Regions from separate parts of the Pedococcus ginsenosidimutans genome, predicted to be linked through region 2. Evidence: predicted binding sites of a transcription regulator. Region 2 holds the regulator's gene; each other region holds the start of a gene.
The links. Region 2 encodes HrcA, which represses chaperone genes, less so after heat shock. Its sites were predicted from a motif close to TTNGCACTCGNNNNNNNCGAGTGCNAA; they were not measured.
Positions count from the first base shown of each region.

Region 1: a site for HrcA is predicted at 2,298-2,324, ahead of groES (co-chaperone GroES). Genes of this name have one in related genera too.
Region 3: a site for HrcA is predicted at 625-651, ahead of groL (chaperonin GroEL). Genes of this name have one in related genera too.

Region 1 covers NZ_BAABLO010000011.1:473,577-478,077, reverse strand. Annotated here, with positions in the region: gene ABEA42_RS13160 (class I SAM-dependent methyltransferase) at 92-1,324, opposite strand; gene ABEA42_RS13155 (GNAT family N-acetyltransferase) at 1,386-2,207, opposite strand; gene groES (co-chaperone GroES) at 2,488-2,781, shown strand; gene groL (chaperonin GroEL) at 2,883-4,501, shown strand, end outside.
Region 2 covers NZ_BAABLO010000013.1:230,600-235,100, forward strand. Annotated here, with positions in the region: gene ABEA42_RS17985 (DUF3097 domain-containing protein) at 1-479, opposite strand, end outside; gene hrcA (heat-inducible transcriptional repressor HrcA) at 679-1,710, shown strand; gene dnaJ (molecular chaperone DnaJ) at 1,763-2,887, shown strand; gene ABEA42_RS18000 (16S rRNA (uracil(1498)-N(3))-methyltransferase) at 2,894-3,637, shown strand; gene ABEA42_RS18005 (Gmad2 immunoglobulin-like domain-containing protein) at 3,647-4,501, opposite strand, start outside.
Region 3 covers NZ_BAABLO010000011.1:716,933-721,433, reverse strand. Annotated here, with positions in the region: gene ABEA42_RS14325 (endonuclease domain-containing protein) at 1-300, opposite strand, end outside; gene groL (chaperonin GroEL) at 769-2,394, shown strand; gene ABEA42_RS14315 (alkaline phosphatase D family protein) at 2,608-4,308, shown strand; gene ABEA42_RS14310 (ABC transporter ATP-binding protein) at 4,426-4,501, shown strand, end outside.

The sequences.
Region 1 (4,501 bases), on a different contig from region 2:
GGCCGACGCGAGCCGGTCGCGACCTCGGGGGAGAGTCGCGGCCGGCTCGCCGTGCGTCCTCGTCCAGTAGGGCGTGTGGCGCCTCGGCGCCTCAGGCCGGTTGGACGACGAGCACGACCTGGTTGCTGCGCACCCGGGTCAGGACGATCACGGCCTCGGTGTGCCCCTTCGCGGGGAGCCGGAGCTGGCGGCGCAGGAGGTCGGCGTCGATGCCGACGCCGCGCTTCTTGATGGTGAGCCGGTCGATGCCGTGGTCGCGCAGCCAGCCGCGCAGCGCCTTGACGTTGTAGGGCATGGCCTCCACGACGGCATACCGCCTGGCGTAGGGGACGTCGACGGAGCGGGGGGAGCCGACGTAGCCCACGCCCGTGTCGAGCTCGACGCCGCCGGTGGCGGCCGTTAGGGCGGGTACGAGCCCCGCGCGCAGCACCGCGCGGTCGGGCTCGTAGAGCCACGGGCCCACGTCGGCGAGGTTGGTCAGGGTGGGCGCGGTGGTGTCGCCGTCGCGCTCGGTGACCTGTACCGCGGGGGACCCCTCGCGCATCACGACCGCCGTACGCCCCGGTGTGCGGACCAGCGGCCCGAACCACACGGTGCACTCGACGACCTCGCCGTCGACCGAGGTCCACTGCGCCTCGGCGCCGGTGGGCAGGGCCGCGTGCGGGAAGGCTGGGCTCAGCTTGGCCCCGGTGGCGGGCAGGGCGCGCGCGAGTGCCTGGACCGTGTCCCACGACGGCGAGATCTCGTCGAGGCGGAAGAGGCGGCGGGTGCGCCCGGTGACGTCGGCGACCCCGGGGGTACGGCGCGCCGGGTCGAGCCACGCGCCGACACCGCGGGCACCTTCTCCGGCGGGCGGGGTGAACTCCTCGGCGAAGCCCTGCTGGGCGGAGGAGTCGGGCCAGTGCCGGAGGTTGACGTCGGCGACGGCAGCGGTCACCTCGTCGGCGTCGACGGCCCGGACCCGCAGGTCGAGCCCGGCCATGGCCATGGCGTCGGCCCCGATGCCGCAGCCGAGGTCGTGCACGGTGTGGATGCCGGCAGACCGGAAGCGTTGCGCGTGCTGGGCGGCGACGTTGAGCCTCGTCGCCTGCTCGAGGCCGTCGGAGGTGAACAGCATCGCCCGGGCGAACTCACCGAACTTCGCCGTCGCCCGTGCCCGCAGCCGCGCCTGGTTGAGCGCAGCCGCGACGAGGTCGGGCTCGAAACCGGCGTCGCGCAGCCGTTGCTGGAGGGCGAGGGCGCGCGACTCGTCGTAGGGCGGGAGGGACTGCAGCAGCCCCCACCCCTCACCGGTGGTGAGCCGGCGGAGCAGGGGGAGGTCCATGGCGAGCATTGTGGCGCATCGCCGGCGGCAGCCGCGGTGCCTGGTCCTCGGCCCGGAGAGGTCAGGCGCGACGGGTCCACTCGTACGGCGTCGTGGTGGACACCTTGACCAGCCCCGCCCGCTCGAGGATGGGCCGGGAGAACTCGGTGGAGTCGCTGTTGAGGTAGCGCTTGCCGTGGGCGAGGGCAGAACGCGCACGGGCGGCGGTCAGCGCGCGGTAGATGCCACGGCCGCGCCACTGCGGCAGGGTGGCGCCGCCCCAGAGCCCGGCGAACTCGGTGCCCGCGACGGGTTCCAGCCGGCCGGCACTGACGACCTGCCCGTCCGCCTCGGCGACCCACATCTCCATGTCGTCGCGCGTGCGCAGCCGGTGCAGGATCTGCTCGGCCATCTCCGCCTCGCGCTCGGCGGCGTCGCCGAAGACCTCGGCCTGCATCCTCATCATGGCCCGGACATCGCCCTCGTCGGTGACCTGCCGGACGACGACACCCACGGGGAGGTCGACGTCGACGGCGAGCAGACGGGCGTCGCCGACCATGACCGACTCCGGCTCGTCCGGGGTGAACCCGTGGGCGAGGAGGGCCTCGTGCAGCCCGGGGGCGTGGTCGTGTCCGCGGGTCTTCCACTCGACCCGGACGACCTGCGGGTCGGCCTCGTAGTGGGCCAGCGCCCCGGCGACGAGCTCGCGGACCGAGTCCTCGGCCGCAGGGCGGCGGTCCACGTCGAGGTGGCGGTAGCTGATGAACCCGCGCCCGCCGAGGAACGTCGCCAAGACCAGCGGGCCGAGCCGCGCGACCTCCACGGCAGACGGGACCTCGGCCTCCTCCCGCAGCTGGGTGTCGTAGGCGTGCAGGAGGGCGGAGGTGCTGGCGGCATCGGTCACGCGGACGACCATGGCCCGCGGCGACACCCCACCGCAACGGGGTTTGCGCGTGGCGCCCTGCTGCGCCCACGGCGAACACGGCGTGAACCTCTGGCACTCGAGTTGACCGAGTGCTAAGCCCGACCATAGATTTGCCGTTGGCACTCAGGTTCGTCGAGTGCTAACCAGCCAGTCGGTCGACCCCCGCGACGGCGACCGCACGGCAAGCACTTGGCACCACCCCGCAGTACCAGCACCATCCACCTGTCACTCCGACATTCCCGAAGGGGAGGTCCTCATCGTGTCGGTTTCCATCAAGCCGCTCGAAGACCGCATCGTCGTCAAGTCCGTCGAGGCCGAGCAGACCACTGCTTCCGGCCTCGTCATCCCGGACACCGCGAAGGAGAAGCCCCAGGAGGGCGAGGTCCTCGCGATCGGTCCCGGCCGCATCGACGACAACGGCAACCGTGTCCCGCTCGACGTCAAGGTCGGCGACCGGGTCATCTACAGCAAGTACGGCGGCACCGAGATCAAGCACAGCGGCGAGGAGTACCTCATCCTCTCCGCGCGCGACGTCCTCGCCATCGTCGGCTGAGCATTCGCACCTGATGAGTGACGTGCCCTGTATGCCGACTGCTCGGCATGCAGGGCACGTTGCCTTCGTTCCCTGATTTTCGCTGCTAGAGAAGGACTTTCATGGCTAAGACGCTGGAGTTCAACGACTCCGCTCGCAAGTCGCTCGAGCGTGGGGTCGACGCGCTCGCGAACGCGGTCAAGGTGACGCTCGGCCCCAAGGGCCGCAACGTCGTCATCGACAAGAAGTGGGGCGCCCCCACCATCACCAACGACGGCGTGACCATCGCCCGTGAGGTGGAGCTCGACGACCCGTACGAGAACCTCGGCGCCCAGCTCGCCAAGGAGGTCGCGACCAAGACCAACGACGTCGCCGGCGACGGCACGACCACCGCCACGGTGCTCGCCCAGGCCATGGTCAAGGAGGGCCTGCGCAACGTTGCCGCGGGTGCCGCCCCGGCCGGGCTCAAGCGTGGGATCGACCAGGCCGTCGAGGCCGTGTCCGCCCGCCTGCTCGAGACCGCCCGCGAGATCGAGGGCAAGGACGAGATCGCCCAGGTCGCCGCGCTCTCCGCGCAGGACCAGGTCATCGGCTCCACCATCGCCGACGCGTTCGACAAGGTCGGCAAGGACGGCGTCATCACCGTCGAGGAGTCCTCGACCGCGACGACCGAGCTCGAGTTCACCGAGGGCATGCAGTTCGACAAGGGCTACATCTCGCCCTACTTCGTCTCCGACGCCGAGCGCATGGAGGCTGTCGTCGAGGACGCCTACATCCTCATCAACCAGGGCAAGATCTCGGCCATCGCCGACGTCCTCCCGGTGCTGGAGAAGGTCGTCAAGTCCGGCAAGCCGCTGCTGATCATCGCCGAGGACATCGACGGCGAGGCGCTGTCGACCCTGGTGGTCAACAAGATCCGCGGCACGTTCAACGTCGTGGCCGTCAAGGCCCCCGGCTTCGGCGACCGCCGCAAGGCGATGCTGCAGGACATGGCCACCCTCACCGGCGGCCAGGTCATCTCCGAGGAGGTCGGGCTCAAGCTCGACCAGGCCGACCTCGACGTGCTGGGCCAGGCCCGCCGCGTCGTCGTCACCAAGGACACCACCACGATCATCGACGGCGCCGGCTCGACCGACGACGTCACCGGCCGGGTCAACCAGATCAAGGCCGAGATCGAGCGCACCGACTCCGACTGGGACCGCGAGAAGCTCCAGGAGCGCCTCGCCAAGCTCGCCGGTGGCGTCTGCGTCATCAAGGTGGGTGCCCACACCGAGGTGGAGCTCAAGGAGAAGAAGCACCGCATCGAGGACGCCATCTCGGCGACCCGCGCGGCCATCGAGGAGGGCATCGTCGCCGGTGGCGGCTCCGCCCTCGTCCACGCCTCCTCCGCCATCGACGACCTCGGCCTCGAGGGCGACGAGGCCACCGGTTCGCTCATCGTCAAGAAGGCCGCGGCCGAGCCGCTGCGCTGGATCGCCGAGAACGCCGGCCTCGAGGGCTACGTCGCCGTCTCCAAGGTCTCCGAGCTCGAGCCCGGCAACGGCCTCAACGCTGCGACCGGCGAGTACGTCAACCTCATCAAGGCCGGCGTCATCGACCCGGTCAAGGTCACCCGCTCCGCCCTGCGCAACGCCGCCTCGATCGCGTCGATGGTCCTGACCACCGACACCCTCGTGGTGGAGAAGAAGGAAGAGGAGCCCGAGGCCGCTGCCGGCGGTCACGGTCACGGCCACGGTCACTG
Region 2 (4,501 bases):
GCGAGGTCGTCGACGCCGTCGAGCATCTCGACGACGACACCCTCGATGCGCAGGTCGTCGCCCCAGACCTTCTCGACGAGCTCGGCGTCGTGGCGTCCCTCGACGAAGATGCGCGAGCCGCTGGCCACCCGGGCCTTGGCGCCCTCGACGGCACGGGAGCCCGACGCCGTCCGCGAGGTCGCGGCCCTGGCCTCCGCGAGCTGTGCCCGGGCCGCGGCCGTGGGCGGGGTGAGGATGACGGGAGCGCCGTCGAGCAGGAAGCCGGGTCCCATGGGGAACCCCTTGGTGCGGCCACGCCGGTCCTCGAGGTGCACCACCCGCATGCCGCCGGCCTTCTCGACGCGCACGACGGCGCCGCACCAGCCGGTCTGCGCGTCCTCGACCACCAGCCCGGTCTCGGCCTCCACCTCGCGCGAGCGTCCCCTCGGGGGGACCTTCCAGTCGCCGGAGAGGACATCGGAGCCATAGCGGTCGGACACCGACGCAGGGTATGCCGCCGGGTCGCCGAGCCCCGCGAGGACGCGCCGCGGGCGGTCGGGGCCGGTCGGGCGGGACCCGGCGCCGGTTCGGCCGGCAGGCGGGGAACACCGTAGACTTGGCACTCGCTGACCATGAGTGCCAGCGGGTCGGTGGCGGTCGCCGCCGGTCCGGGACAAAACTCGTCACAGGAGGTGTCCGATGAGCGAGGAGCGTCGTCTCGCCGTGCTGCGCGCGATCGTGCAGGACTACGTCGAGACCTCCGAGCCCGTGGGGTCCAAGGCCCTCCTCGAGCGCCACCAGCTCGGGGTGTCGGCCGCGACCGTGCGCAACGACATGGCCGCCCTCGAGGAGGAGGGCCTCATCGCGGCCCCGCACACCAGTGCCGGGCGGGTGCCCACGGACGCCGGCTACCGGCTGTTCGTCGACCGCCTCAGCTCGGTCAAGCCGATGTCGGCCGCGGAGCGCTCGGCGATCGGCCAGTTCCTCGAGGGCGCCGTCGACCTCGACGACGTCGTCGACCGCACCGTGCGCCTGCTCGCCTCGCTCACCCGGCAGGTCGCGGTGATGCAGTACCCGTCGCTGACCCGCTCGTCGGTGCGGCACATCGAGTTCGTGCCCATGGGCAGCACCCGCCTGATGATCGTCCTGATCGTCAACACCGGCCGGGTCGAGCAGCGGGTGATCGAGACCACCCACGACCTGTCGACCCCCGACGGCGAGGCGACCCTGGGCCTGCTCCGGGCCAAGGTCAACGCCCGGGCCGTCGGCGCACGTCTCGTCGACGCGGCGGACTCGCTCGGCTCGCTGCCGGAGGAGTTCGAGCCGGCCGACCGCGACCTCGTCCGGGCCGTGCTGCGCTCCCTGGACGACGCGCTGGTCGAGGAGCGGGAGGAGCGGGTCGTGCTCGCCGGCACCTCCAACCTGGCGCGCGTCGGCACCGACTTCCCGCTCACGATCGGCCCGGTCCTCGAGGCCCTCGAGCAGCACGTCGTGCTCCTCAAGCTGCTCGGCACGGCCCGCGAGACCTCCGACGCCGTCTCGGTCCGCATCGGCCACGAGAACCCCTTCGCGGGGCTGCAGACGACGTCGGTCGTCTCCACCGAGTACGGCACCGGCTCCGAGCTGGTGGCCGGGCTCGGCGTCCTCGGACCCACGCGGATGGACTACCCGACCACGATGGCGTCGGTGCGGGCCGTCGCCACCTACGTCTCCCGAATCCTGGCGCAGTGACCGTCGTCCCTGACGGCACCGCGCGACCACGCACCACTGACAAGGACACTCGTTGAACGACTACTACCAGGACCTGGGCGTCTCCAAGGACGCGTCGCCGGAGGACATCAAGCGGGCCTACCGCAAGATGGCCCGCAAGCTGCACCCGGACGTCAACCCCAGCCCCGAGGCCGAGGAGCAGTTCAAGAAGGTCTCGCAGGCCTACGACGTGCTCTCGGACGCCGAGAAGAAGCGCGCCTACGACATGGGCTCCGACCCCTACGCCGCCGGTGCGGCCGGGTTCGGCCAGGGTTTCTCCTTCAGCGACATCATGGACGCCTTCTTCGGCGCCGGCGCCGGCCAGGCCCAGCGCGGACCTCGCTCGCGCCAGCGCCGCGGCCAGGACGCCCTCGTGCGCCTCGACCTCGACCTCGCCGACGCGGTGTTCGGCGGCGAGAAGGAGCTCACCGTGGAGACCGCGGTCGTGTGCTCCACCTGCCACGGCGACGGTGCCCAGCCGGGCACCTCGCGCCGCACCTGTGACGTCTGCGGCGGTCGCGGCGAGATCCAGCAGGTGCAGCGGTCGTTCCTCGGCCAGGTCATGACCACGCGGCCCTGCATGACCTGCCAGGGCTACGGCGAGGTGCTGGTCAGCCCCTGTTTCGAGTGCTCGGGCGACGGCCGGGTCCGCACCCGCCGCACGCTCAAGATCAAGGTGCCCGCGGGCGTGGACACCGGCACCCGTATCCAGCTCGCCGGCGAGGGCGAGGTCGGTCAGGGCGGCGGTCCCGCGGGTGACCTCTACGTCGAGGTCGCGGTCCGCCCGCACCAGACCTTCCAGCGCCGCGGCGACGACCTGCACTGCACGGTCGAGCTGCCGATGACGGCGGCGGCGCTCGGGACGACGCTCAAGCTCGACACCTTCGACGGGGTCAACGAGCTCGAGATCAAGCCGGGCACCCAGGCCGGCGACGCGATGACCCTGCGCGGGCTCGGGGTCACGCACCTGCGTGGCAGCGGCCGCGGCGACCTCGTCATCCACGCCAACGTGGTCACCCCGACGCGCCTCGACGACGCCCAGGAGGACCTCCTGCGCCAGCTGGCCGTGCTCCGCGGCGAGGAGCGTCCGGAGGGCCGGCTCTCCCCGGCCCACCCGGGACTGCTCGGCAAGCTCCGCGACGCCTTCAAGGCCAAGTAGCCGCTCGTGACGCTGCCGCTGTTCCTCGTCGAGAGCGCCGTCCTCGCGGGCGCCGCACCGGGGGCGCAGCTCGTCCTCGCCGGGGCCGAGGGGCGCCATGCGGCGACGGTGCGCCGGATCGGGGTGGGGGAGCAGCTCCTCCTGGCCGACGGGGAGGGCTTGGTGGCCACCTGCCTCGTGCAGGCGGCGGCCCCCGCCCAGCTGGACCTGCAGGTCGTCGACGTGTCGGCCGAGCCCGAGCCGCAGCCTCGCTTCGTCCTGGTCCAGGCGCTCGCCAAGGGGGAGCGCGACGACCAGGCCATCGAGACCGCCACCGAGCTCGGGGTCGACGAGGTCGTCCCGTGGCAGGCGGCCCGCAGCATCGTGCAGTGGCGTGGTGAGCGCGGCGAGAAGGCCCGTCGCAAGTGGGAGTCGACCGTCAGGGCGGCGGCCAAGCAGTCACGACGGTCGCGCACGCCCGTGGTCGCCGAGCTGGTGACCTCCAAGGCCCTGGCCACCCGGCTCGCGGCTGCCTCGGCCGCGTTCGTGCTCCACGAGGACGCGACGGACGCCCTCGCCACGGCAGCCCTCCCGGCGTCCGGTGAGGTGGTGGTCGTCGTCGGCCCCGAGGGCGGGATCACCCCGGAGGAGGTCGCCGCCTTCGAGGCCGCCGGCGCGCGCACCGTACGCCTCGGGTCGAGCGTGCTGCGGTCGTCCAGCGCCGGCCCGGCCGCGCTCGCGGTGCTCAGCGCCGCAGCGCGCTGGCGCTGACCCTGCGCGCTACCGGACCGTGAACGTCACCGAGTCCTGGGCCGCCACCGAGCCGTCCTTGGCGCTCGCCTCGAGCACCCTGACCGTGTAGGTGCCGGGCTCCAGCCGGCCCAGCTCGACGGAGTACGTCCCCCGCGACGGGGCGCCCACGGTGGCCATGGCCGTGCCGGCCTTCACCTTGGTGGTCCCGCGGTCGAGCTCCCACTGCAGGGTCGCCTCGAAGACGGTGGCCTCGCCCTTGACGGTGACGGCGCTCGAGGCGGCGAAAACCTGGTCGGTCGTCGGCGCGGTCACCCAGATGGGCGCGAGGTCCCGCCACGACTCGTCGGCCGGTGGCCGGGTGAAGGACTGTGCCGTCGAGATCGTCCCGAAGAGCTCGGTGGCTCCGCCGGCGATGTGGAACTGCACGGGCAGCGCGCCGCGGCCGACGGCGGCCTGGGCGGTCCAGACGAGGCTCTGCACCGCGAGGCGCTGGACCTCGGGGGTGAACCCCTCGGCGCCCGGCCCGCTCAGCTCCACGTCGATGGTGTCGGAGGTGACGGTGGCGGTGGACACCGTCGTGCCGGACCAGGGCTGGAGGTAGCCGGCGGTGTTGGAGTAGGGCTGCGCGTCCATCGCCAGCCCCACCGCCTTCACGACCCGGTCGACGTCGGTGGCGTCGGCGGGCAGCGAGGTGCGCACGAACTGACGGAACAGCTTGTAGGTCGGCTTGGCGTCGCCGACCGGGCCGACGAAGTACGCGGGCAGGGCGGCCTGCACGGTGGCGCCACCGCCCGTCGTGGACGACTGGGTCGGGGACGTCTGGACGGTGGAGGGTGCCGACGTCGGTGGTCCGGTGGGCGAGGGCACCGTGGGGGACGCCGA
Region 3 (4,501 bases), on a different contig from region 2:
CGTGGCGTCGCGCATGACGTGGAGTGGTTCCTCGCGGCTCCACGCGGTGGGCAGTGGGAGCCGCCAGAGCCGGGCAGCCGTCAGGTGCGAGAACGCGTAGGTGCCCTCGAGGGCGAGGCCGACGGTGTGGGCGAGCTCGTCGACGGTGCGGGCGTGGTCGTGGGCACGGACGCCCCAGGTGGGCCGCACCAGGTCCGCCGCCTCGAGCCGCGCCTGGCTCACCAGCGCCGCCCGGGCCTCCACCAGCGTGAACGCGCGTCCCTGCAGGGAGGCGGGCAGCGGTGGGAGCGAGAGAGGCACGGTACTCAGGCTGCCGCGCTCCGTACCCACGTCCCTCGAGTTGTCCACAGGTCCGGCCGCGTACCGGGCCCGGTAGCCGCCCACGCGGTGGTGCGCCGTGCCCCGAAGTCCCAGACTTCGGCGCAAGCCCGGCCTGTGTGGCCCGAAGTCCCAGACTTCGGCGCAAGCCCGGCCCGTATGGCCCGAAGTCCCAGACTTCGGCGCAAGGGTCAGGGGGCAAGGGGGGAGGGGGAGCCGCAAAAGGGGGAGGGGGAGGGGGACGCGCACCACCATCGCGGGCTGGGAGGCGTTTGCACTCTCCCGGGGGGAGTGCCAATAATGGCGTTAGCACTCTCGCCATGAGAGTGACAATCATGGCCTCAAAGTGAGGTCCGGGGAACGTGCGCGACGTGAGCCGCGGGAACCGGGCCGTCCGTCGCGGGCACGGCGAGGCCGCCACACACGATTCGCGTGGGAGGAACCACCCGAATGGCCAAGATCATCGCATTCGATGAAGAGGCTCGCCGCGGTCTCGAGCGAGGCATGAACATCCTCGCCGACGCCGTCCGCGTCACCCTCGGCCCGAAGGGCCGCAACGTCGTCCTCGAGAAGAAGTGGGGCGCCCCCACGATCACCAACGATGGCGTGTCCATCGCCAAGGAGATCGAGCTCGACGACCCGTACGAGAAGATCGGCGCCGAGCTCGTCAAGGAGGTCGCCAAGAAGACCGACGACGTCGCTGGCGACGGCACCACCACCGCCACCGTGCTGGCCCAGGCCCTCGTCAAGGAGGGCCTGCGCAACGTCGCGGCCGGCGCCAACCCGATGGCCCTCAAGCGCGGCATCGAGAAGGCCACCGAGGCCGTCTCCGCTCAGCTGCTCGAGATGGCCAAGGACGTCGAGACGAAGGAGCAGATCGCCTCCACCGCCTCGATCTCCGCCGCTGACCCCCAGATCGGCGAGATGATCGCCGAGGCCATGGACAAGGTCGGCAAGGAAGGCGTCATCACCGTCGAGGAGAGCAACACCTTCGGCCTCGAGCTCGAGCTCACCGAGGGCATGCGCTTCGACAAGGGCTACATCAGCCACTACTTCGTCACCGACACCGAGCGCATGGAGGCCGTGCTCGAGGACCCCTACGTCCTCGTCGTGAACTCCAAGATCTCCGGCATCAAGGACCTGCTGCCCCTCCTCGAGAAGGTCATGCAGTCCGGCAAGCCGCTGCTCATCATCGCCGAGGACGTCGAGGGCGAGGCCCTGTCGACCCTGGTGGTCAACAAGATCCGTGGCACCTTCAAGTCCGTCGCCGTCAAGGCCCCGGGCTTCGGTGACCGTCGCAAGGCCATGCTGGCCGACATCGCCATCCTCACCGGTGGCCAGGTCATCTCCGAGGAGGTCGGCCTCAAGCTCGACACCGCGGAGCTCGACCTGCTCGGCCGTGCGCGCAAGGTCGTCGTGACCAAGGACGAGACCACGATCGTCGAGGGTGCTGGCGACAACGACCAGATCCAGGGTCGGGTCAACCAGATCCGCGCCGAGATCGACAAGTCGGACAGCGACTACGACCGCGAGAAGCTGCAGGAGCGGCTGGCCAAGCTGGCCGGCGGTGTTGCGGTCATCAAGGCCGGCGCCGCGACCGAGGTCGAGCTCAAGGAGCGCAAGCACCGCATCGAGGACGCCGTGCGCAACGCCAAGGCTGCCGTCGAGGAGGGGATCGTCGCCGGTGGTGGCGTGGCCCTGCTCCAGGCGACCAAGGCCGCGTTCGAGAAGCTCGAGCTCGAGGGTGACGAGGCCACCGGCGCGAACATCGTCCGCGTCGCTGCGTCCGCCCCGCTCAAGCAGATCGCGATCAACGCCGGCCTCGAGGGCGGTGTGGTCTCCGAGAAGGTCTCCAACCTGGAGTCCGGCTGGGGCCTCAACGCCGCGACCGGCGAGTACGTCGACCTCATCGCCGCGGGCATCATCGACCCGGCGAAGGTGACGCGTTCGGCGCTGCAGAACGCCGCGTCGATCGCCGCGCTGTTCCTCACCACCGAGGCCGTCATCGCGGACAAGCCCGAGAAGGCTGCTCCCGCCGCGCCCGGTGGCGACGAGATGGGTGGCATGGGCTTCTGAGCCCGGCTCCCCACCGCGTCAGCAGGTTCACCGGCACGACGCACTGACGGAGGGCGGTTCCCCACCAGGGGAGCCGCCCTTCGGCGTACCCGGTGCGGGCGCCGTACGGCCCGCCACCCGTGGGGACGTGCGGGCGCCGTACCGCACGTCCGGACAGGTGGCGCTCAGGGGGTTTGCCACCCACGGGACAGGGGCGACGTGTAGAAACAGTGCGTGCCCGAACTCGAAGACAACCCGCTCACGCTCGGCCCGCTCCTGCGCTACGTGGGTGAGACCAGCGCCACGGTGTGGGTGCAGACCCGTGACCGGGCGAAGGTGACCGTGCGGGCGTTCGGCCGGTCGTGGGACGCGCCCACCTTCACCGCCCACGGCCACCACTACGCGCTCGTGGTCCTCGACGGCCTCGAGGCGGGGGCGTCGAGCGAGTACGAGGTCGAGGTCGACGGCGCGACGGCCTGGCCGCCGCAGGGGCCCGGGGTCGACGCCGTGACGGCCTCGTTGCCGCCGAGCCGGATCACGACCCACGCGCACAGCGAGCCCACGCGCATGGCGTTCGGCTCGTGCCGCACCTCCGTGCCGCACGACGCCGAGGGCAACAAGAGCAACGGCGTCGACGCCCTGCGTGCCTACGCCTTCCACATGTCGCGCACCGACCCGTCCGAGTGGCCGCACCTCGTGGTCTTCCTCGGCGACCAGGTCTACGCCGACGAGACCTCGGAGGCGATGCGCGAGTTCATCGCCTCCCGCCGCAGCCTCGAGGAGCCCCCGGGCGAGGAGCTCAAGGACTACGAGGAGTACGCGCACCTCTACCGGCTCGCGTGGACCGACCCCCTCAACCGCTGGCTGCTGTCCACGTTGCCGAGCGCGATGATCTTCGACGACCACGACATCCGCGACGACTGGAACACCTCCCAGGACTGGCACCGCGAGATGAACGCCAAGCCCTGGTGGCACGAGCGGATCGTGGGCGGCTTGTCGTCCTACTGGGTCTACCAGCACGTGGGCAACCTCAGCCCGGAGGACCTGGCGCAGGACGAGGTGTGGCAGCTCATCACCGAGTACGCCGCCTCGGGCGCCGCCGGCGAGCTCGACCTCACCGAGGTGCTGGACAGCCTGGCCGCGCGCGTCGATGCCCAGCCGGAGACCTACCGCTGGAGCTACGCCCGCGACCTGGGCGAGTCGCGGCTCGTGGTCGTCGACTCCCGGGCCGCCCGGCTGCTCACGCCCGACCGCCGCTCGATCCTCGACGACGACGAGATGGCGTGGCTCGACGGCCAGCTGCGCGGCGACGTGGACCACCTGTTCATCGGTACGTCGCTGCCCTTCCTCATGGCGCAGGGCATCCACGACCTGGAGGCGATCAACGAGGCGATGTCCAACGGCGCCTGGGGGCCCCGCGTGGCGAAGTGGGGCGAGAAGATGCGCCGCGCCCTCGACCTGGAGCACTGGGCCGCGTTCCAGGACGGTTTCGCGAAGGTGCTCGCCATGGTCGTGGAGGTGGCGCACGGCGAGCGGGGTGCGGCGCCGGGCACCATCACGTTCCTGTCCGGTGACGTGCACAACTCGTACGTCACCGAGATCGACCACGACCAGCTGGGGCCCGGGGCCAGCCGGATCATCCAGGCGGTGTGCTCACCGATCCGCAACCCGCTGCCCCGGCAGGCGCGCATCGCCCAGGCGATGCTGGGCAAGGGATTGGCCCGCCCGCTGCAGTTCCTCGTGGGACGGACCTCGAAGGTGCCGAATGCGCCGTACCAGTGGCCGATGACCGAAGGCCCGTGGTTCGACAACAACCTCGCGACGCTGCAGGTGCGCGGCCGTGGCCTCGTGATGCGCTGGGACCTCGGGGTCGTCGAGGGGGACAAGTACGACGAACCGGACCTGCGCGAGGTGGCCCGCGTCGTCATCTCCTGAGCCGACCCCTCAGGGTCCGGTCAGGGGCGTATGGGGGAGTCACCTGAGGGCGGAGCAATGTGGGCGCCCCTAGCGTTGACACCCGTGAGACCCCACGCCCTGTCCCCGGGAGAGCCCATGACCGCCAGCACGCCTGTGTCCACCACGGAGCCCACCGAGAAGGCCGCCCCGGCGGCGAGGGTGCGTGACCTCA